3 regions of the Sphingobium sp. FG11 genome follow, and region 2 is predicted to be linked to each of the others. Evidence: riboswitches for the same ligand, from Rfam matches in the RefSeq annotation. Region 2 holds a riboswitch; each other region holds the start of a gene.

Region 1 (7,252 bases), on a different contig from region 2:
CACCGGCTGGGCCGGATCAGGCGACACGCGCCAGCAGATCAAACTGACTTTCCCGTCGCAGGAGGCCGCCTGCGCCTATGCCGACCGGGAAGGCATCGCCTATGCCGTCATTCCCAGCGGTCCCAAGACCCTGAAAATTCAGGCATACGCCGACAATTTCCGCTGACCCCGCAAGGGACGGCACAATCGGGCGCTATGCTGCCCGATTGCCGCCTTATTCCCTTGCCAATGGTCGGCGCCGGGCGGCAAAGGCCGCTTTTGACGGAAGCCGAAAGACACAATGACCGATCGCCAGCAGATTTTCGAGCAGATTGCCGCCCAGATTGCCCCCTTCAACAAGAAGGAGGCAGCGCTGACCGAAGCCACCACCTTCGCGGGCGATCTCGAATGGGACAGCCTGACCGTGATGGATTTCGTCGCCGCGATCGAGGATGAATTCGACATCCTCATCACGATGAACATGCAGGCCGAAATCGAAACCATCGGCCAGCTGGCCGATGCCGTGGTCAAGCTGAAGGGCTGACCATGACCGACGCCGCACAGACCGCAAACGATGCCCGCACGCCCGCCGAAACCCCTGCGGCACGCGACCTGTTGTCGAAATTCGATCCGCTGATCGCGGAGCGCGAGGCGCTGCTGGCGACGGGCGTGCGCGATCCGTTCGCGATCGTGATGGACGAGGTGAAGTCGCCGACGCTGGCCGTCATCAAGGGCAAGGAGACGATCCTCCTTGGCACCTATAATTATATGGGCATGACCTTCGACCCCGATGTGGTCGCGGCGGGCAAGAAGGCGCTGGACGAGTTCGGCGCGGGCACCACCGGCAGCCGCGTGCTGAACGGCACCTACCAAGGCCACAGGGAAGTCGAGGACGCGCTCAAGGAATTTTACGGCACGTCGTCGGCGATGGTGTTTTCGACCGGCTATCAGGCGAATCTGGGCGTCATTTCGACGCTGGCCGGACGCGGCGACTATGTCGTGCTGGACGCCGATAGCCACGCCTCCATCTATGACGGCTGTTTCCTGGGTGATGCCGATATCGTCCGCTTCCGCCACAACAGCGTCGAGGATCTCGACAAGCGGCTTGGCCGGTTGCCCGCCGAAGCGCTGAAGCTGGTCGTGCTGGAGGGCGTCTATTCGATGCTGGGCGACATCGCCCCCCTGCCCGATATGGTCGCGGCGGTGCGCAAGCATCCCAACTGCATGATTCTGGTCGACGAAGCGCATGGCATGGGCTTTTTCGGTCCCAATGGCCGCGGCGTCTATGAGGAGCAGGGCGTCGAGAAGGATGTCGATTTCGTCGTCGGCACTTTTTCCAAGTCGGTCGGCACCGTCGGCGGTTTCTGCGTATCGAACCATCCCAAGTTCGAAGTGATGCGCCTCGTCTGCCGCCCCTATGTCTTTACCGCGTCCCTGCCCCCCAGCGTCGTCGCGACGGCGGCCACCAGCATCCGCAAGCTGATGCATGCGGGCGAAAAGCGCGCGCATCTGTGGAAGAACAGCCAGCGGTTGCACAAGGGCCTGACCGATCTCGGCTTCACGCTCGGCACCAAAACGCCGCAGTCGGCGATCATCGCGGTGATCCTGTCCGATCAGGCGCAGGCGGTGGCGATCTGGCAGGCGCTGCTGGAACTGGGCCTCTACGTCAACATGGCCCGCCCGCCCGCGACGCCTGCGGGCACGTTCCTGCTGCGCTGTTCGCTGTGCGCCGAACATTCCGACGATCAGGTCACGCAGATTATCGGCATGTTCGAGGTCGCCGGAAAGGCCACGGGCGCGATCGCCTGAGGCGATCGGTCGAGCCATCCCCGCGCCGGACTGAATTCTGGCGCTGGAACCGGGACAATCTGTGTGGTTTCTCCCGGCGCACTGTTGGGCTAGTGTAACGGTCGCATGATGATGGATCGCGACAGGTACGGGCGGGCGGAAGGTTGGCGCGATGCCGCGCGCCGGGTGCTGCCCGTCATTCTCGTCGGCCTGCTGGTCGGCGCGCTCGCCGCCCTGCTCTACACCGCCAGCAACGCGTCGCGCGATCAGGATCAGGCGCTGGCGGAGCAACGCCGCAGCTATGAGGTGATCGCGCTGACCCGCCGGTTCGACGCAACCATGGCGCAGGCGGAAGTCAGCCTCGCCCGCTATGTCATCAGCATGGACCCCAATACCGGGCGGCTGTTTCAGGACCAGTTGCGCAGCGCCGCCGGCCAGATCCGGACCCTGTCCTATGCGACGCGGGACTCGGGATGGCAGGGCGACAATGTGCGCCAGCTTCAGGCAATTTTCGATCAGCGCAGCAGAACGTTGAGCGAAATCGGCCTGCGCACGACCTACGATCAGAAAATGGGGGCGCTCGCGGAATTTCATAGCGCCGGCAAATCGAAAAATGTGCAGCGGATGATGACCCTGCTCAATCAGGTGATCGACGCTGAAAATGCGCGGCTGTCCGAACGCAGCCTGGCGGTGACATTGGCGGGCGACCGCAGTGAGTGGGTCGGCCGGACATCGCGATTGCTGGGGCTGGCGCTGTTGCTGTGCGTCCTGTTCGCGCTGTGGGTAGCCAACAATGCCTATGGCGAGCGCCGCACCGCGCGGCGCATCGCCGACGCCGAGACCGAACGGGCGGACCGGCTGGAGGAGGCTGTCCGGGCGCGCACGGCGGAACTCTCCGACGCCTATGAACGGCTGAAGGAAGAAACCAGCGAACGCGCCGCGGCCGAAGATAATCTGCGCCAGATGCACAAGATGGAGGCAGTCGGCCAGCTGACCGGCGGGATCGCGCATGATTTCAATAATATGCTCGCCGTGGTCGTGGGTGGACTGGAACTCGCCAAGCGCAAACTGCACCAGAATGCCGAAGATGCCGGGCGGCATCTCGACAATGCGGCGGACGGCGCCAATCGCGCGGCCGCGCTGACCCGTCGGCTGCTAGCCTTTGCGCGATCGGAACCGCTGCTGCCCGCCACCGTCAGTCCCGACGGGCTGGTCGCCGGGATGGCGGATTTGATCGACCGGACGATCGGCGACCAGATCACCGTCGCCATTGATCGGCAGGCGGGCGACTGGCGCATCTTCGTGGATCAGCATCAGATGGAAAATGCGATCCTCAACCTGTGCGTCAACGCGCGGGATGCGATGGAGGGGCGCGGTCGCCTGACGATCGAAACCGGGCAGGCCCGGCTGAGCGCAAACGAGGTCGGTGAATGCGTGGCGGGCGAATATGCCGTCGTCAGCGTGATCGACGATGGTTGCGGCATGACGCCAGAGGTCCTTGGCCGGGTATTCGAACCCTTCTTTACGACCAAGCCGGTCGGCAAGGGCACTGGCCTCGGCCTCAGCCAGATTTTCGGCTTCGTGCGCCAGAGCCAGGGCGAAATCCGCATCGATTCGCAGGTCGGCAAAGGCACGAGCGTCCAGATCTACCTGCCACGCCGCACGATATCGGACGAGGCAGGCGAGCTGGAGGCGGCGATCAGCGAACAGGCCGACACGCTGCATCCGCCCACGCGCATATTGGTGGTGGAGGATGATCCGCGCGTGCTGAACCAGACCATGTCGGCGCTCGCCGAACTCGGCCATCTACCGATCGCGTGCGACCATCCGGCCAAGGCCGAAAAGCTGCTGCGCAGTCATCGCGACATCGGTCTGATTCTCAGCGACGTGCTGATGCCCGACATGACCGGCCCCGAAATGGTGCGTCAGCTACCCGCCCTCTATCGCCATATTCCGGTGTTGTTCGTGACCGGCTATGCCGGCGACATCGCCGACAGCGCGGATTTCGGCGGGCATGAGGTGCTGCGCAAACCCTATACGCTTGCGGCGCTCTCGATGGCGCTGTCAGCCGCGCTTATCGAATCGCCCCTGCCCGGAACAGCCGCGGCAGCAGAGTGATCGCGCCCAATAGCGGCCAGCGCCGCTGCCACGGCCGGATGCTGATCGCGGTGCCGGCATGGCGGTTGATCTTCCAGGCGAGGTAATCGATCCCCCCGGCATAGGTGAAGCTGGCCTTGGCGAGCCGGACGACCGACAGATATTTGCCCCGCCGCTGCAACGCGCGCCAACGCCGCGCTGCCTGGTCGGTCGGCAACGAGGCGGGCAGGCCGTCGGCAAGGGCCGCGTCGCCAAAACGACGATAGCGATCGGGGTCGGCGTCCACGATCGACACCGACCGCCCCGTCTTTTCCGCCCGCAATTCGGCATTATAGGTCAGCGCAAAGCCGGTGCGCCAAAGCGCCAGGCTATCGTCAGCCCCACCCGCCATCGGCCGGGCGAGCGACAACAGGGTCGGCGCGGCCGTGGCCACCGCCGCGATTGCGCCTTGCCGCGCGCCCTCATCCGCTGCCCAAAGCAACCGCGATGGCTGGGCAAAGCGCGCCCATACCGAGACATTATCGGCATCCGGCCCGCACAGCCGCGCGAAATCCGCTTCGGACAGGACGGCATATTTGGCGATCAGCCCGCGATGCTCGAATGGAAAGACGTTGGGCGGAATCCGCCGGTTGGCCGCCGCGAGCCAGCTTTTCCCGTAAGCCGCGCGGTAATCCGACACGATCAAATAGAAGTCCAGCATCAGCCCGTCGAGATTGGCTTCCCGAAGGCAGGAGCCATAAAAGAGCACCGCTCGCGCCGCATCGGGATATTGCGCCGCCAGCGCCCCCGCCATCGCGGCCGCGCGCGGATCAGCAGCAGCGGCAAGTTCCGCGGTGACGAGAGGGAGCAACTGTGTCGGCATATGCTAAAGGCTGGTCCGCTAGATATCGGTCATGGGAGAACGGGCCTGCGCCCGGATTACTTCCCTGCCCAAGATAGGGAATTTCGTCAAATCTCGGGCTGGCGCGTCCACCGGCCGTGGCACGGAACGTCGCCCACCCGTCTCCTGTGCCTGCCGTTAAGCTTGCGGAACGGAAATTTGCCAGCTAGGGGCGACGCGTTCGGGACAATTTTTCGTCCCGCGCATGATCGCGCCGGTGCCTTGAAAAGGGCTTAAAAGGGAACGCGGTGCGGATGGCTGGCCCATCCCATTCCGCGGCTGTCCCTGCAACTGTAAGCGGTGAGTGCGACGCACATCGCTTTCTCCAAGCCGGAGGAAGCAGCCACTGGGCCGGACGCTAAGTCATGCGAGGCCTGGGAAGGCCGTGCATCGCGCGATGACCCGCGAGCCAGGAGACCTGCCAGCGTCTGGTCGCTCTTGCCCGGTCCAGGGGATGGTCACGGCACGGTATCTTTCCGTTTGAGCGACGAACGGGCGGTGGGGGCCGCATCGGTTCGCGTGGCGGTCGCCTCGGGCGTCCGGCTGTCCGCGCGCGCCGACCGTCGTTGGCGGCACGTCTCCACCCTAGTGTCGCTTGACGCCGGGAAGACATGCAATGGAATGGAAAACGATAGGATTCTGGCTGGCGACGGGGCTGGCCGCAACGACGACACAACAGGCGCTCGCGGATAGCGCCGCCAGTGATTCAACGGATATCATCGTGTCCGGCGTCCGGCCCGGCGCTTTGACGCAGGCCAGCGAGACCGGATCGCGGCTGGGGCTAACCCCGCTCGAAATGCCCGCCAGCGTCGCGCGGATCGACGGCGATACGATACGCGCGCGCGGCGATCTCGACATTCTCGCCGCCGTTACGCGCGCGCCGGGCGTCACCTCTTCGGCCAATCCGGGCAATGGCGGCACAGCGCTGACGATGCGCGGCTTTTCGGGGCAGGGTTCGGTGCTGCAACTGGTGGACGGCGTGCGCCTGTTCCCCGTCGCGGGCACCATCACCTTCCCGACCGACCCCTGGAATGTCGAGCGTATCGAACTGTTGAGCGGCCCTGCCTCGGTCCTCTACGGTCAGGGCGCGCTGGGCGGCGCGGTCAACGTCACCACGCGCGCACCTGACGTGGACCGGATGGTGATCGACGCCGAAGCCGGCTATGGATCGCAGAATAGCTGGCGCGCGGCAGCCGGCGTCGGCGGGCCGCTGAGCGAGCAATTTTCCTATCGGGTCGACGCCAGCTACCGCCGGTCGGACGGCTATGTTGATCGCGGCGATTCCAAAAGCCTCGCCTTGTCGGGCGCGCTGCGCTTTCGCCCGAATGAGCGCTTCTCGCTCACCCTGCGCAACGATTATGGCAATCAGCGGCCGATGGAATATTTCGGCACGCCGCTGACCGACGGCGAACTGGTCAAGGGCAACCGGCGACGCAATTATAACGTTGCCGACGCCAGCCTCCATTATCGCGACAACCGCACCACATTGACGGCGGAATGGACGGTGGCCGACGGCATCACCCTGTCCAACGCCGCTTACCGCCTTACATCCAAGCGGCTGTTCAAGAATCTGGAGAGCTATTTCTATAATGGTAAGACCGGGCAGGTCGACCGGATGGACAATCTCGGCATCGTCCATGACCAGACCCAATATGGCGATCAGGCGAGCGTCCGCATCAGCAAACCGATTGCGGGCCTCAAAAATGATCTGGTCGTGGGCTTCGACGCCAACCTCATCAAGCTGACCTACTCCAATGATTTCGGGTCTGACCCGCAGGAGGATTCGGTCGATCCCTTCAGCTTCGCACCGGGCCTGTTCTATGACACGCAGGGGATCGCGCCCCGCTATCGCACGCGGACCAACGAATATAGCGTCTTTGCCGAGGACCGGCTGGCGCTGACCGACCAGCTTTCGCTGGTCGCCGGCATCCGTCACGAGCGCGACAAGGTGCAGCGCCGCAACATCGTCTATAATCCGGACGGCAGCACAGGCGAAGTCAACGCTTTCCCCAATGGGGCGACGAGCCGGACATTCCGCAACACGACCTGGCGGATCGGCGGCGTGTATCAGCCAACATCGAATATCTCGCTGTACGGCCAATATGCGACCGGCGTCGATCCGCTGGGCACGCTGACGACCTTTACGACGAACAAGGCGCAGTTCGTCTTTACCAACGCCACCGGCGATCAGGTCGAAGGCGGGGTCAAGGCCATATTCCTGGGCGGACGGGGCAGCGCGACGCTGGCGGCCTATCGCATCGTGAAAAAGCGGCTCGCCTTTCAGCAGACGCCGACCACCGACATTCTGCAAATCGGCCAGCGTTCCGCCAAGGGGGTCGAGGCGTCGCTGACACTGCAACTGACCGACCGTTTCGGCATCGACGCCAACGGCACGGTGTTGAACGCCAGATATGATAATTTCGTCAGTGCAGGCGATGTTTTCACCGGCAACACCCCGCCCAATGTGCCCGAAGTCTCAGCCAATCTGGCGCTCTACTGGACGCCGGT
Region 2 (7,252 bases):
GCCTCGCGCGACATGGCCGACCGCCGCCGCGACCGTGCGGATCTGCGCGACGATATCGGCATAGCTTTCGGCGCTTTCGAGCGGGACGGTGCGATAATTCTGTCCCGCCAGTGCCTCCATCATCAGGCCGCGCCGCGCGGGCGCGCCCACCACCAGATCGGGGCTGATCGCCATCACTTCCTCGGCGGCGCTCGACAAGATGTGGATGCGGCCAACCTTGTCCGCCGCCGCCGACAATTCCCGATTTGTCGCGTTCCGGGTCAGCCCTGCAATCTGCGCAGGGTCGGCAAGCGCAAGCAGATACTGGTCCGCGCACATGTTGAACGACACGATGCGCTGGGGCCGTGCCACGGGCCGGGCCGCCGACGCCATCACCCCCGCTCCGACCGGCAGCATGACAGCGATCAGGGCCAGATAGGCCGTGCGCGGGGATTTGAACCATGGCATAGAGCGCCATCCATAACGCCCCACAAGCGCGAGACAAGCGCAGCCGGGGCGATCGATCCACATGCGAGACGCCGTGCCGACCGCCCAACATCCCGTCCTTCGCCATCGCGCGCTGATCCCCGGTCTGATCCTGCTGATTCTGCTCGCGGCCGTCGCCTCGCTCTCGATCGGCGCGGCCACGATTGCGCCCACGCGCCTGATGGCGGTGCTGGCCGGTCATGGCGATCCGCTCGCGACGGCGATCCTCCTCGACCTGCGCCTGCCGCGTGTGCTGGTGGGCCTGATGGTCGGAGCGATGCTGGGTCTCGCTGGTGCGGCCCTGCAAGGCTATCTGCGCAATCCGCTGGCCGAACCGTCGGTGATCGGCGCGTCCAACGCGGCGGCTCTGGGTGCGGTGGGCGCGATCTATTTCGGCCTTGCCCAATGGAATCCGCTGATGCTACCCGCGCTCGCAATCGGCGCAGGCCTGCTCGCGCTCGTCCTGCTATTCACTCTGTCGGGCCATTCGGAAAGCCCGCTGACGCTGATCCTCGCGGGCATCGCGGTATCGACCATGGCGGGCGCCGGGATCAGCCTTGCGCTCAACCTCTCCTCCAATCCCTTCGCGGCGATGGAAATCACCACCTGGCTGCTCGGCTCGATCGAAAATCGATCGGTCGATCATGTCTGGATCGCCCTGCCCTGTATCGTCATTGGCGCCGCGCTGCTGCTGTTCGACGGGCGCGCACTCGATGCATTGTCGCTAGGCGAGGATGGCGCGCAAGCGCTGGGTGTCGATCTGCGGCGGACGCGGCTGCGCCTGCTGCTCGGCGTCGGCATCGGCGTGGGCGGCGCAGTCGCGGTGTCGGGATCGATCGGGTTCGTCGGGCTGATCGTGCCGCATCTGGTGCGGCCGTGGACGGACCGGAGTCCCTCGGCCGTTCTCCTTCCCTCGATGCTTGCGGGCGCGGTGCTGCTGACACTCGCCGACATAGCGGTGCGGCTCATCTCCACGCAGAATGAGCTAAAGCTCGGCGTGCTGACCGCTTTTCTCGGCGTGCCGGTCTTTCTCGTCCATCTGTTGCGGGAGCGGCGGCTATGGTGAGCGTGACATTCGACCGCCTCTCCGTCCGGCTGGGGCAGCGGGCGGTGGTGGATCAAGTCAGCGCGACCCTCGCGCCCGGATCGCTGGTCGGCATCATCGGCCCGAACGGCGCGGGCAAATCGATGCTGGTGCGGGCCATGCTGGGCCTCGTCCCTCCAAGCGAAGGATCGGCCCTGATCGATGGCCAGCCCGTGACCAGCATCGGCCGCCGCGTCGTCGCACGATCGATCGCCTATCTCCCGCAGGGCCAGACGCTGCACTGGCCGCTCTCGGTCGAGCGGCTCGTCGCACTTGGCCGTCTGCCGCATTTAGGTCCGATGTCGCATATCTCCGACACGGACCGGGAGCAGGTGGCGCAAGCGCTCGACCGTGCCGATGTCGGCCATCTGCGCGACCGGATCGCCACCGAATTGTCCGGTGGCGAGCGGGCGCGGGTCATGCTGGCGCGGGCGCTCGCCGTCGGCGCGCCGGGTCTGGTCGCCGACGAGCCACTCGCCGCGCTCGATCCGGGGCATCAGCTCGACGTCATGGAATTGCTCGCGCGCGAGGCGCGGGCCGGGGGGCTGGTGATCGCCGTGCTGCACGACCTCATGATGGCGGCTCGTTATTGCGACCGCCTGCTGTTGATGCGGGAAGGCCGCCTTATAGCGGATGGCGCGCCCGCAGAAGTACTGACGCCCGAAAATCTGGCGGCGGTTTATGGCATCAGGGCGCATATCGACCTCGCTCATGCCGCGCCGCTGGTCGTGCCGCTCGAAAGGATCGCCCCGCGTCCCGATTGACGCGGCGCGATGCTCGACTTATGGCCCACGGCGCGACAGGTTCCCCTTTACGGGGATGAAAATGGGAACGGGGTGATAATCCCCGGCTGCCCCTGCAACTGTAAGCGGCGAGCCATCGCGCATCATGCCATTGAGGTCGATCGATCTTGAGAAGGCGGCGCGAACCGGCATGGACCCGCGAGCCAGGAGACCTGCCGGTCGCGGTCGTCCTTCGTGCGGACAGGGTGTTCCGGGCGGACGGGGGTGAACCCGAGAGACGACATGGCCGGCCGCGCTTTGCGGGTCTGTCTGGCGCGTCCAAGCGCCGGGCACGTCCCGCATCGACGGCCCCGATGTCGTAGGGTGCCTGTTTGATGATCCTCATTTCCTGTCCATTCATCGTCGCGAAGGCGCGAGGATGCTGAAACCAGTCGAAGACGGCCCCGCCATCGTCGCCTGCAACACCTGCCGCCATTCGGCGGAGGCGAGAGAAGATGATGACGGCTCGCGTGGCGGTGCCCGCCTCGTCGCGGCGCTCCGCGACGCCAAGGCGTCTGACCCGCGCTATGCCGACATCGCCGTGCAGGAAATGCCCTGCCTGTTCGCCTGTAGCGATTTCTGCACGGTGCATCTGCGCGCGCCGGGCAAGGTCGGCTATGTGCTGGGGCGGTTCACGCCCGATGGCGAGGCCGCCCGCGCGATTCTGGATTATGCCGTCCATTATGCGGCGAGCGATCATGGCCGCGTGCCCTTCGCCAACTGGCCATCGGGGGTGAAGGGCCATTTCATCACCCGCACGCCGCCGCCGGGGTTTGTCGCGGAATGATCTTTTCCCATATCGCGGATTTCGAGGCCGCACTCCACGAAAGCATCGCACCAGACGAAGCCGCAATCGATCAGGCGCGCGAGCGGCAGGCGCAACTCACCAAGCCCGCCGGATCGCTCGGCCGACTGGAGGATATCGCGATCTTCTTCGCCGGATGGCAGGGTCGTGCTATCCCCCGCATCGATCGGGCGCGCGCCGTGATCTTCGCGGGCAATCATGGCGTGACCGCGCGGGGCGTCAGTGCCTTTCCCGCCGAAGTGACCGCGCAGATGGTGGGCAATTTCAGGGCGGGCGGCGCCGCCATCAACGCGCTGGCCGGCGCGGCCGGACTCGACCTCAGAATCGTCGCGCTCGATCTCGACCGGCCGACCGCCGACTTCACGATTGCCCCCGCGATGACGGAAGCGGAGTGCCTGACGGCGCTGTCGGCGGGCGCGGACAGTGTAGATAGCTCGCTCGACCTGCTCGTGCTCGGCGAAATGGGTATCGGCAATTCGACGGCGGCAGCAGCGTTATGCGCGCGCAGTCTGGGCGGCGATGGCGCTTTATGGGCCGGGCCGGGCACCGGCGTCGATGATGCCGGCATCGACCGCAAAATCGCCGTGGTCGACAGCGCCCTCGCCTTTCACAGTGACGCCCCGGCCACCGCATTCGAAACGCTCCGCCGGGTCGGCGGGCGCGAGATCGCTGCGATGGCGGGCGCGATTTTGCGCGCGCGCCAGTTGCGCGTGCCGGTGCTGCTCGACGGGTTCATCAGTTGCGCGGCCATCGCGCCGCTCGCAACGGCCGCCCCACAAATCACGGCGCATTGCCTGGCCGGTCATTGTTCGGCGGAGCCGGGCCACGAAGGATTGCTCAAAGCCTTGGGCCTCAATCCCCTGCTGCGGCTCGACATGCGGCTGGGTGAAGGCAGCGGCGCGGCCGTCGCCGCCAACATCGTCCATGCGGCGCTGGCGACGCACGCACAGATGGCGACCTTTGCGGAGGCCGCCGTTTCGGCAGCTTGAATGTCGGCGTTCCTCCTCCATCTCCTGCGGCACGGCGCGCCCGAGATTCCCGGCCGCATGATCGGCCACACCGATGTCGCATCGACTCCGGCGGGGATCGAGGCCTGTCGTGTTCGGGCGGGTCCTCTCGCTATCGACCATATCGTTAGTTCCGATCTCAGTCGTGCCGAACACGCCGCTTCAGCGATCGCGCGAGATCGCGCGCTTGCCGCCACCATCGATCCGCGCTGGCGCGAACTACATTTCGGCGACTGGGAGGGGCAATCCTCGCAGAATCTGGACGAGGCGGCGATCGGCGCATTCTGGGACGATCCCGACGCCAATCCGCCCCCCCAGGGCGAACGCTGGTCGGATTTGGTGAACCGGGTAGCGGCGGCTTTAGGCGACCTCGAACCGCAAAATACGCTCGTCGTCACCCATGGCGGGGCGATGCGCGCCACCCTTGCCATCCTTTGCGGCCTGAGCCAGCGCCAATGCTGGGCGTTCGACCTGCCCTATGCCGCCCTTCTGAGCCTCCGGGTGTGGCCCGGTGCGCCATCGACGGCGCAGATCGTGGCGCTGGTCTCATGAAATCATCCGGCAAGAGCTTTATCCTCGCACTGCAATTCCTGACCCGGCTGCCTGCACCTTCCGTCGCGGCCACGGATGCTGAATTTGCAGCCTCGATGCGCTGGTTCCCCTTCATCGGGCTGATCGTCGGCGCATTGGTGGCGGCAGGCGGCTGGGCTGGCGCCTTTATCGACGAGTGGACCGGCACGCTGGCCGCGCTCGCCCTGTGGGTCAGCGTGACGGGCGCGCTTCACCTCGACGGGCTATCCGATCTCGCCGATGCGCGTGGCGCGGCGCACAAGGATCGCGATCGCCTGCTTGCGGTGATGGCCGACCCGCATGTCGGCAGCTTTGGCGTGGTCGCCATCGCGTTGCAGTTGATCGCCAAGCTGGTTCTGCTCCACACCCTCGTCATCGGCCACGCATGGCTGGCGCTCGCGCTAATCCCATTTGCAGCGCGGATTGCCCCCCTCGTCTGGACGCGCTGGCTGCCACCGCTCCACGCCGGCCTCGCCTCGCGCTTTCGCGACGCCGTACGCCCCGTCGACATCGGCCTGTGGGCAGTGGCGCTGGCCGCCGCCGCATGGCGCAGCCCCTGCCTGCTGGCGACGCCGCTTTTGCTGTTCCTGTGGAGCCACTGGCTACGACGATCAATCGGCGGCATTTCTGGCGATGGCCACGGCGCGGGCATCGAACTGGTCGAGACGGGATTGCTCATCGCGACGGTTGTCGGGATGCGGCTGGCATGACGTCATGGACCTTTCACGGCGGCCGGCTGGATGACGCCAAAGCCCGCTTCTCGGCGACAGCCGAACCGTGGATCGACCTGTCCACTGGCATCAATCCCCACGCTTGGCCCGGTGCGGACGGCCTGCACATCGACTGGCGGCGGCTGCCTGAAGAACATGACCTGCGCGTACTGGAAGTTGCCGCCGCGCAGCATTTCGGCGTCGATCCCGCCCATGTCGCCGCCCTCCCCGGCACCGAGATCGGCCTGCGACTGCTCGGCCGCCTGTTGCCCGGCCCTGCGCGCTACGGCTGGCCAAGCTATCGCACCCATGCGGAGATGTTTTCCGGTGGCGAAGCGGACTTAGGCGGCACGCCCGCCGCTGGCGGCATCCTCTTACTCGCCAACCCGAACAATCCCGACGGCGCAGTGCACGATGAGGCGATAATGCTCGCACATCTCGACCGACTGGAGGCGGCGAACGGGTGGCTGGTGATCGACGAAGCCTTTGCTGACTCCAACCCTGACGTAAGCCTCGCTGCCCATGTGACTAACGATCGCCGACTGTTGCTGTTTCGATCCTTCGGCAAATTTTTCGGACTGGCGGGCCTTCGCCTCGGCTTCATCATCGGCCCGGTGCCGCTGCTTGCGCAGATGCGCGCGATCCTTGGCTCCTGGCCGGTTTCAGCGGCCGCCATCGCCATCGGCTCGGCCGCCTATCGCGATCATTGCTGGATCGACACGATGCGCGCTCGGTTGCGAACCGAAGCGGCGGCGCTCGACGCCCTGCTGGCGCGGTATGGCCTGACCGCTTGGGGCGAATGCCCGCTCTTCCGACTTGTCGAGACCGACGATGCGATGGCGCTCTTCGAAAAGCTGGCGGCCAGCGCGATCCTGACCCGTCCATTCGACTATGATCCCCGTTGGCTGCGCCTCGGCCTGCCGGGATCGAACGACGCATATGCCCGGCTGGATCGGGCGCTGTCCGATGGCTGAACCGATCGCCCTCGCCGCACTCGCGATCGAAGCCGCCTTCGGCTGGCCGGACGCGCTCTATCGCCGCGTCGGCCACCCGGTCGGCGCATTCGCGGCGGTTATTTCCCGGTGCGAATCGCGGTGGAACGGGTCGGACGCCGCATTCGCCGTCCGGCGCACGCTAGGCATCGTCACGATGCTTTTTCTCGTCCTGCTGACAGGCGGAATAGCCCTGGCCCTCCAGCGTTTCGCCTCCGCCATGCCCGGTCATTGGAGCTGGATCACCTGCGCGCTGCTCGCCGCGCCCGGCCTTGCGCAACGCAGTTTGTACGATCATGTCCGCGCCGTCGCACGAGCGCTCGGCGCGGGCGATCTCGGCCGGGCGCGCGACGCGGTCGCGATGATCGTCGGCCGCGACGTTGAGGGACTGGATGAGGCTGGCGTCGCCCGCGCCGCCATCGAAAGCCTCGCCGAAAGCTTCTGCGACGGCGTCACCGCGCCGCTCTTCTGGCTGCTGGTGGGCGGTCTGCCGGGTCTGTGGATCTACAAGGCGATCAATACCGCCGACAGCATGATCGGACATCGGGAGGAGCGTTGGCGCGCCTTCGGCTGGGCGGCCGCCCGCACCGACGACCTGCTCAATCTGGCCCCCGCGCGGCTGGGTGGCCCGCTTCTCTGTATGGTCGCGCCCGGCGGGTGGCGCGTGATGTGGCGCGACGCCCGCAACCATGCCTCGCCCAATGCCGGATGGACCGAGGCGGCGATAGCCGGGGCGCTCCATTTGCGGCTCGCCGGTCCCATCCGCTATGATGGCGTGATGCATGACAAGCCATGGATCGGCGACGGGCGCGATCAGGCAACGGCGCGGGACATCGA
Region 3 (7,252 bases), on a different contig from region 2:
GGATAGGTGGACAGGATCAGCGCCATCCGCCGGTCGGCGGCAGGCTTGCGAGCGAGCGCGATCCAGCCCGCGACCTTTGCCGCGATCGCCTCGATCCGGTTAGCGTCGGCGCGGTGGATAGTGCGGGCGAAACCGAGGTCGGGATCGCGCTCGCCCGCTTCCTTGAAGCTTGCGACACCGGCAAAGATGCGTCCGTCAATCTCCGGCAAAACGACATGCATGGCAAGGTCGGCCGGTGACAAGCCGCGCGATGTGTCCGCCCAGCCCGCCCGGCTCGCGGTGGCGAGCGCGAGCTGGAACACCGGCACGCCCGCGCCGTCGAGCGGGGTGTCGCCGCTCTCGCCGCGCGCGGAAAAGGCGGTGGCGTTGACGATCGCGGCTGGCGCGAGGCCACGCACCCATCGGTCGATCCGGTCGCGGGCTTCGGGACTTTTGAGCGACGGCGCGAAGATCGACAGCGCCGCGAAGCCGCGCCTTTCGAACGCGGCAGTCAGTGACGCGAAGGGATCGAGATCATACGCGGTCAGATAGGAGCGGTAGAAGATGATGAGCACCAGCGGCCGCTCGGGATCGCGCGGGAAGGCTTCGGGATCGACAACGCCCAGCGCGGGATGCCAGCCGCCGACCAGCGGCAGCGGCGCGCTATGCTGCGCCGACTCGTCGATCAACCCGGCCGCCTGTGCAAGCATGGCCAGCGCGGCCTGCGCCGATTCCGCCCCGCCCGCGTCACACAGCCGCGCCAGGTCGCGCAAAACGGGCACGGGCACGGTCGACGCGGCATCGAGCCGCCCGTCTTCAAAGCCGTCGGCGGGCAGCACCGCCAGCGCGACGCCGCGCGAACGTGCCAGCGCCTCGACCTGTTGCAGCCCATAGCTCCAATAGGGGGTGCCACCGATCAGCCGGATCAGGATCGCCTTCGCGCCCGCCAGCGTCCGCTCGACATAGGTGTCGACCGACAACGGGTGCATCAGCGTCGCCAGACTGGCGAGCCGGAGCGTCGGAAAGCCAGCATTGAAGCCGCGCGCCTGATGCCATGCCGCCGCGAACGCGCCAAGGTCGCTGTCCGAAAAGGACAGGACCACGAGATCCGCGGGCGACTGCCCGAGATCCTGCGGGACGGCATTTTCCTCCATCCCGTGCGTTTCGCGGAAGATGACGTGCATCGCGCGCTTTTATCCCAGCAGTGTCGCGCGGATCGCGTCGGCGTCGATATGGTCATGCTCGGCGATGACGACCATCGTCGTCCGCCGTGCTTCGTCCGGCCGCCATGGCCGGTCATATTGGTGCCGCACCCGCGCGCCGACCGCCTGCACCAGCAGCCGCATCGGCTTGCCCGCGACGGCGGCATATCCCTTCACCCGCAGGATATTCTGGTCGCGCGCGAGCGCCTCGATCCGGGTGGCGAGCAAAGCGGGATCGGCGATTTCGCCCCATTCGACCACGATGCTGTCGAAATCCTCATGCTCGTGATCGTCCTCGCCATCATGATGCGACGGGCGCGCGGCGATATCATCCTCGGCGGCAGCGGAAAGACCCAGGATCAGGTGCGGATCGACCACGCCTTCGGTCAGTTCGATCACCGGCACGGGCCGGGGCGATTCCGCCGCGATGACGGCGCGGGCGGCGGCGACGCCCTCCGCCCCGGCGAGATCGACCTTGGTCAGCAGCACCATGTCGGCGCAGGCAAGCTGGTCCTCGAACACTTCGGACAGCGGCGTTTCATGGTCGATGCCGGGATCGGCGGCGCGCTGCGCGTCGAGCGCGGCGACATCGGGCGCGAACCGGCCCGCCGCGACCGCTTCGGCATCGGCCAGCGCCAGCACGCCGTCCACGGTGATGCGGCTGCGGATCGCGGGCCAGTCGAACGCCTTGAGCAACGGCTTGGGCAAGGCCAGTCCGGATGTTTCGATGAGGATATGGTCGGGGCGCGGATCGAGCGCGAGCAGCGTTTCGACGGTGGGGATGAAATCATCGGCCACGGTGCAGCAGATGCAGCCATTGGCCAGTTCAACGATATTTTCCGCCGGGCAATCGGGAATGGCGCACGACGCCAATATGTCGCCATCGACGCCGAGCGAACCGAACTCGTTGACGACCACCGCCAGCCGCCGCCCGCCCGCATTGCGGATCAGGTGGCTGATGAGCGTGGTCTTGCCGGCGCCCAGAAAGCCGGTGACGATGGTGACCGGCACCTTGGACAGGTCGGACATGGATAACTCTCCGCGCGCCGGAGCGAGACAGAGCGGGGCTTGCCGGACAGGTCCGGTCGGCGCGCAACGACGGGCGGGCGCGACACATCGCCCATAGCCACGCGACCGTGCAGCCCCAGCCGCACAGTTCGTCGCTCAGACGGAGAGTTACCGTGCCATGACCATCCCCTGGACCAAGGCAAGAGCGACCGGAGCGCCGGCAGGTCTCCTGGCTCGCGGGTCACAGCTTGATGCACGCCTTCCCGAACGTGGCGCCGATGCGCCGTCCAGTGACCGCTCCCTTGATGGGGAGCCTGTGCATCGCGCTATCCGCTTACAGTTGCAGGGACAGCCGCGGATTTGGGCGCTTTGGGGCGCCCGCACCGCATTCCCGATTAAGCCCCGAAAGGGGGCACCGGCGCGATCATGCGAGGTCCGGCTTTACCCGGTCCTTGCGCGCTCGCCCTAGATCAAAACCGGCCCCAAGCCAATGCTGTTTTGCCAACCCGCCGGGTCAGCCCGGAGCGCCGATGCCCATGCAGAGATATTTCAGCTCCATATAATCGTCGAGGCCGTGGCGGGAGCCTTCGCGACCAAGGCCCGATTGTTTCACCCCGCCAAAGGGGGCGACCTCGGTGGAGATGAGGCCGGTATTGATGCCGACCATGCCCGCTTCCAGCGCTTCGGCGACACGCCAGACGCGGCCAAGGTCGCTTGCGTAGAAATAGCTGGCGAGGCCGAACTCGCTGTCATTGGCGAGGCGGATCGCCTGCGCCTCGTCAGAAAAGCGGATGACCCCGGCGAGCGGTCCGAACGTCTCTTCGCGCGCCAGCTTCATGTCCGGCGCGACATCGGCGATGACGGTCGGTTCATAATAGAAGCCGCCAAGGCTGCTGCGCCGCCCGCCCGTCAGCAGCGCGCCACCGCCTTTGATCGCGTCGGCGACATGCTCCTCCACCTTTTCGACAGCCTTGCCGTCGATCAGCGGGCCGACCGCTGTGCCTTCATCCAGGCCATAGCCGACCTTGAGCGCCTTCACCTTCCCGACCAGTTTCGCGACGAAGGCGTCATAGACACCGTCCTGCACGTAAAATCGATTGGTGCAGATGCAGGTCTGGCCGTTGTTGCGGAATTTCGACGCCATCGCTCCTTCGACCGCCGCGTCGATATCGGCATCGTCGAATACGAGGAAGGGCGCGTTACCGCCCAGTTCCATGCTGGCTTTCTTCACCGTGTCGGCGCAGGCGCGCAGCAGCGCCCGGCCGGTCTCGGTCGATCCGGTGAAGCTGATCTTGCGCACGAGCGGGTTCGTGGTCAATTCGCCGCCGATTGCGCGCGCGGAGCCGGTGACGATGTTGATGACGCCCGCCGGAATGCCCGCCTGCTGCGCCAGCACGCCCAGCGCCAGCGCGGAAAAGGGGGTCGCGGACGCAGGCTTGATGACGATCGTGCATCCCGCCGCGAGCGCCGGGGCCAGTTTGCGCGTGACCATCGCGGTCGGAAAATTCCAGGGCGTGATCGCGCCGACGACGCCGACGCCCTGTTTCAGCACGACGATGCGCTTGTCGGCGGCGTGGGAGGGCACGACCTCGCCATAGGCGCGCTTGCCTTCTTCGGCGAACCATTCGACAAAGCCCGCGGCATAGGCGATCTCGCCCTTCGCCTCGGCTAAGGGCTTGCCCTGCTCGCGGGTCAGCAATTCGCCCAGCGCATCCTGATTCGCCATCATCAGATCGAACAGCCGCCGCAGCAGCGTCGCGCGGTCGGCGGCGGTGCGGGCGCGCCAGCCGGGCAGCGCCGCCTGCGCCGCCGCGATGGCCCGCGCCGTTTCCGCCTGCCCCATGGCGGGCACGCAGCCCAGCCTGACGCCCTTGCCCGGATCGGTGACATCGACGGTTTCGCCACTGTCGGCGTCGCACCATTGACCGTCGATATAGCATTGTTCGCGCAGGAAATCGGCGTGGGTCATGATCGGCGATCCTCGAAGCAGGCGGGCGAAGATGCGCCGCCCCGCTCCCTCATTACGAGCCTGCCGCGCGGATGTTCCCTTATTCGGCCTTGTCGATCTTGGCCAGCAGCGCGCCTTCGCTCACCTGCCCGCCCTCGCTGGCGTTGAGCGTCGCGATGATCCCGTCAAAGGGCGCGACGAGGCTATGCTCCATCTTCATCGCTTCCAGCGTGAGGAGCTTCTGCCCCTTCGTCACGGTGTCACCGGCGGTGACCATGACGGCGATGATCCGGCCCGGCATGGGCGACAGGATCGCGCCATCGGACGCGTCCGCCCCGCCGGCACCGCCCGCCCGGAAGGGCGAGAGCCGCCAGACCTGCCCGCCCTGCGCCACCAGCATATCGTCGCGCGGCGCGGCATCCTCCTCGCGCGGATCATAGGCGATCGTGATCGCCTCGCCATCGATCAGGAAGTGGCCTTGTCCCCGTCGCGGCGCGTTCAGGCGGAAGCCCGCCACCGTGCCGCCCAGCGACAGGGCGGCGGCGGCATCGGCCAGCGCGGCGGCGTCGGGCCGGGTTGGCGGCATCAGCGCATCGCCTTCCCGCGCGATCAGGCCGGTGTCGAGCCGTGCGGCGGCGAAATCGGGATGGCGCAGCGCCTTCACCAGAAATCCCGCATTGGTCTTGAGCGGCCAGACGGCGCTGTCGTCCAGCGCCCGCGCCAGATCCTCGCGGGCGGCGTCGCGGGTCGGACCATGGGCGATGAGCTTGGCGATCATCGGATCGTAGAAGGGCGAAATCTCCGCGCCCTGCCCGACGCCGGTGTCGATGCGCACGCCATCGCCCAGATCGAAGCGGTCGAGCCGGCCGATCGAGGGCAGGAAGCCCTTGGCCGGGTCCTCGGCATAAAGACGCGCCTCCATCGCCCAGCCGGTGATCGACAACTGATCCTGCGCCAGCGGCAGCGACTCCCCGCTCGCCACGCGCAACTGCCATTCGACCAGATCCTGCCCGGTGATCGCTTCCGTCACCGGATGTTCGACCTGGAGCCGCGTGTTCATCTCCATGAACCAGATGCGGTCGGCGCGCAGCCCTTCCGACCCGTCGGCGATGAACTCGATCGTCCCGGCGCCGACATAATCGACCGCCTTCGCCGCGTTGACCGCCGCCCGGCACACCGCTTCGCGCGTGGCGGCGTCCATGCCCGGCGCGGGCGCTTCCTCGATCACCTTCTGATGGCGGCGCTGGAGCGAACAATCGCGTTCGAACAGATGGACGACCTCGCCATGGGCGTCGCCGAAGATCTGCACTTCGATATGGCGGGGGTTCGTCACCCATTTTTCCAGCAGTACGGAATCATTGCCGAAGCTGGACGCCGCCTCGCGCTGACAGGACAGCAGCGCGTCGGCGAAGTCGCCCGCGCTGTCCACCTTGCGCATGCCCTTGCCACCGCCACCGGCTACGGCCTTGATAAGGACGGGATAGCCGATCGCGTCCGCCTCCGCCCGCAGACGATCGGGCGACTGATCCTCGCCCAGATAGCCGGGCGTAGTGGGAACCCCGGCGGCCTGCATCAGCGTCTTGGCCGCGTCCTTGAGACCCATCGCGGTGATGCTGGACGGATGGGGACCGACCCAGATCAGCCCGGCGTCGATCACCGCCTGCGCGAAGGCGGCATTTTCCGACAGGAAGCCATAGCCCGGATGGATCGCCTCCGCCCCGGCCGCCAGCGCGGCGGCGATGATGGTGTCGCCCAGCAGGTAGGACTGGCCGACCGGCGACGGCCCGATATGCACCGCCTGGTCGGCCAAGCGGACATGCAGCGCATCGGCATCGGCGTCGGAATAGACCGCCACCGTGCGAATGCCCAGGCGGCGGGCCGTGCGGATGATCCGGCAGGCGATTTCGCCGCGATTGGCGATGAGGAGGGACTGGATCATCGATTTACATCCGGAACAGGCCGAACTGCGCGCGATCGGCGATCGGCGCGTTCAGCGTAGCGGCGAGGGCGAGGGTGAGGACGTCGCGCGTCTGCGCCGGGTCGATGACGCCATCGTCCCACAGCCGCGCGGTGGCGTAATAGGGATTGCCCTCTTCCTCATATTTGGCGCGCACCGGGGCCTTGAACGCTTCCGCTTCCTCCGGCGTCCACCGCGCCGCGTCGCGATGCACGGTGGCGAGCACCGACGCCGCCTGCTCGCCGCCCATCACCGAAATGCGGGCATTGGGCCAGCTGAACAGGAAGCGCGGGCCATAGGCGCGGCCGCACATGCCATAATTGCCCGCGCCGAAGCTGCCGCCGATCAGCAGCGTGATCTTGGGCACCTGCGCCGTCGCGACCGCCGTCACCAGCTTTGCGCCATTTTTGGCGATGCCTTCCGCCTCATATTTGCCGCCGACCATGAAGCCGGAAATATTCTGGAGGAACAGCAGCGGGATGCGGCGCTGGCAGGCCAGCTCGATGAAATGCGCGCCCTTGAGCGCGCTTTCGCTGAACAGCACGCCATTATTGGCGATGATCGCGACCGGCATGCCACCGATATGGGCAAAGCCGCAGACCAGCGTCGTGCCATAGAGCGCCTTGAATTCATGGAATTGCGACCCGTCGACCAGCCGCGCGATCACTTCCCGCACATCATAGGGCGCGCGCACATCCTGCGGGATGACGCCATATAGCTCCGCCGGATCGAACCGGGGCGGCTGCGGATCGCGCAGGTTGACGTCGGCCGCGCGGTCGGGCGCGAAAGTCGAAACGATGTCGCGGACAATGGTGAGCGCATGATCGTCGCTCTCCGCGACATGATCGACCACGCCCGACCGGCGGCCATGCAGGTCGCCGCCGCCCAATTCCTCGGCCGTGATGACCTCACCCGTCGCCGCCTGCACCAGCGGCGGACCGGCGAGGAAGATCGTGCCCTGGTTGCGCACGATCACGGTTTCATCCGACATGGCGGGGACATAGGCGCCGCCCGCGGTGCAGCTGCCCATCACGCAGGCGATCTGGGGGATGCCGCGCGCCGACATTTGCGCCTGATTGTAGAAGATGCGGCCGAAATGCTCTCGGTCGGGGAACACCTCCGCCTGATTGGGCAGGTTCGCGCCGCCGGAATCGACCA

What was found. Region 2 has a riboswitch for cobalamin ahead of ACODSN_RS01145 (DUF1636 domain-containing protein). Riboswitches for the same ligand answer to the same signal wherever they lie in the genome.
Region 1: linked by a shared signal. The riboswitch ahead of ACODSN_RS11210 (TonB-dependent receptor) and the one ahead of ACODSN_RS01145 (DUF1636 domain-containing protein) in region 2 are both predicted to bind cobalamin.
Region 3: linked by a shared signal. The riboswitch ahead of cobW (cobalamin biosynthesis protein CobW) and the one ahead of ACODSN_RS01145 (DUF1636 domain-containing protein) in region 2 are both predicted to bind cobalamin.

The regions. Positions count from the first base shown of each region.
Region 1 is NZ_JBMDKW010000011.1:74,368-81,619, forward strand. It holds gene ACODSN_RS11185 (ETC complex I subunit) at 1-166, shown strand, start outside; gene ACODSN_RS11190 (acyl carrier protein) at 281-523, shown strand; gene spt (serine palmitoyltransferase) at 526-1,788, shown strand; gene ACODSN_RS11200 (ATP-binding protein) at 1,894-3,885, shown strand; gene ACODSN_RS11205 (hypothetical protein) at 3,842-4,726, opposite strand; cobalamin riboswitch at 4,943-5,184, shown strand; gene ACODSN_RS11210 (TonB-dependent receptor) at 5,361-7,252, shown strand, end outside.
Region 2 is NZ_JBMDKW010000001.1:219,327-226,578, reverse strand. It holds gene ACODSN_RS01160 (ABC transporter substrate-binding protein) at 1-447, opposite strand, end outside; gene ACODSN_RS01155 (FecCD family ABC transporter permease) at 509-1,531, shown strand; gene ACODSN_RS01150 (ABC transporter ATP-binding protein) at 1,525-2,313, shown strand; cobalamin riboswitch at 2,334-2,526, shown strand; gene ACODSN_RS01145 (DUF1636 domain-containing protein) at 2,711-3,118, shown strand; gene cobT (nicotinate-nucleotide--dimethylbenzimidazole phosphoribosyltransferase) at 3,115-4,125, shown strand; gene ACODSN_RS01135 (histidine phosphatase family protein) at 4,126-4,695, shown strand; gene ACODSN_RS01130 (adenosylcobinamide-GDP ribazoletransferase) at 4,692-5,423, shown strand; gene ACODSN_RS01125 (aminotransferase class I/II-fold pyridoxal phosphate-dependent enzyme) at 5,420-6,397, shown strand; gene cbiB (adenosylcobinamide-phosphate synthase CbiB) at 6,390-7,252, shown strand, end outside.
Region 3 is NZ_JBMDKW010000003.1:49,047-56,298, forward strand. It holds gene cobN (cobaltochelatase subunit CobN) at 1-1,163, opposite strand, end outside; gene cobW (cobalamin biosynthesis protein CobW) at 1,173-2,210, opposite strand; cobalamin riboswitch at 2,392-2,624, opposite strand; gene ACODSN_RS03265 (NAD-dependent succinate-semialdehyde dehydrogenase) at 2,704-4,158, opposite strand; gene ACODSN_RS03270 (acetyl/propionyl/methylcrotonyl-CoA carboxylase subunit alpha) at 4,238-6,076, opposite strand; gene ACODSN_RS03275 (carboxyl transferase domain-containing protein) at 6,081-7,252, opposite strand, start outside.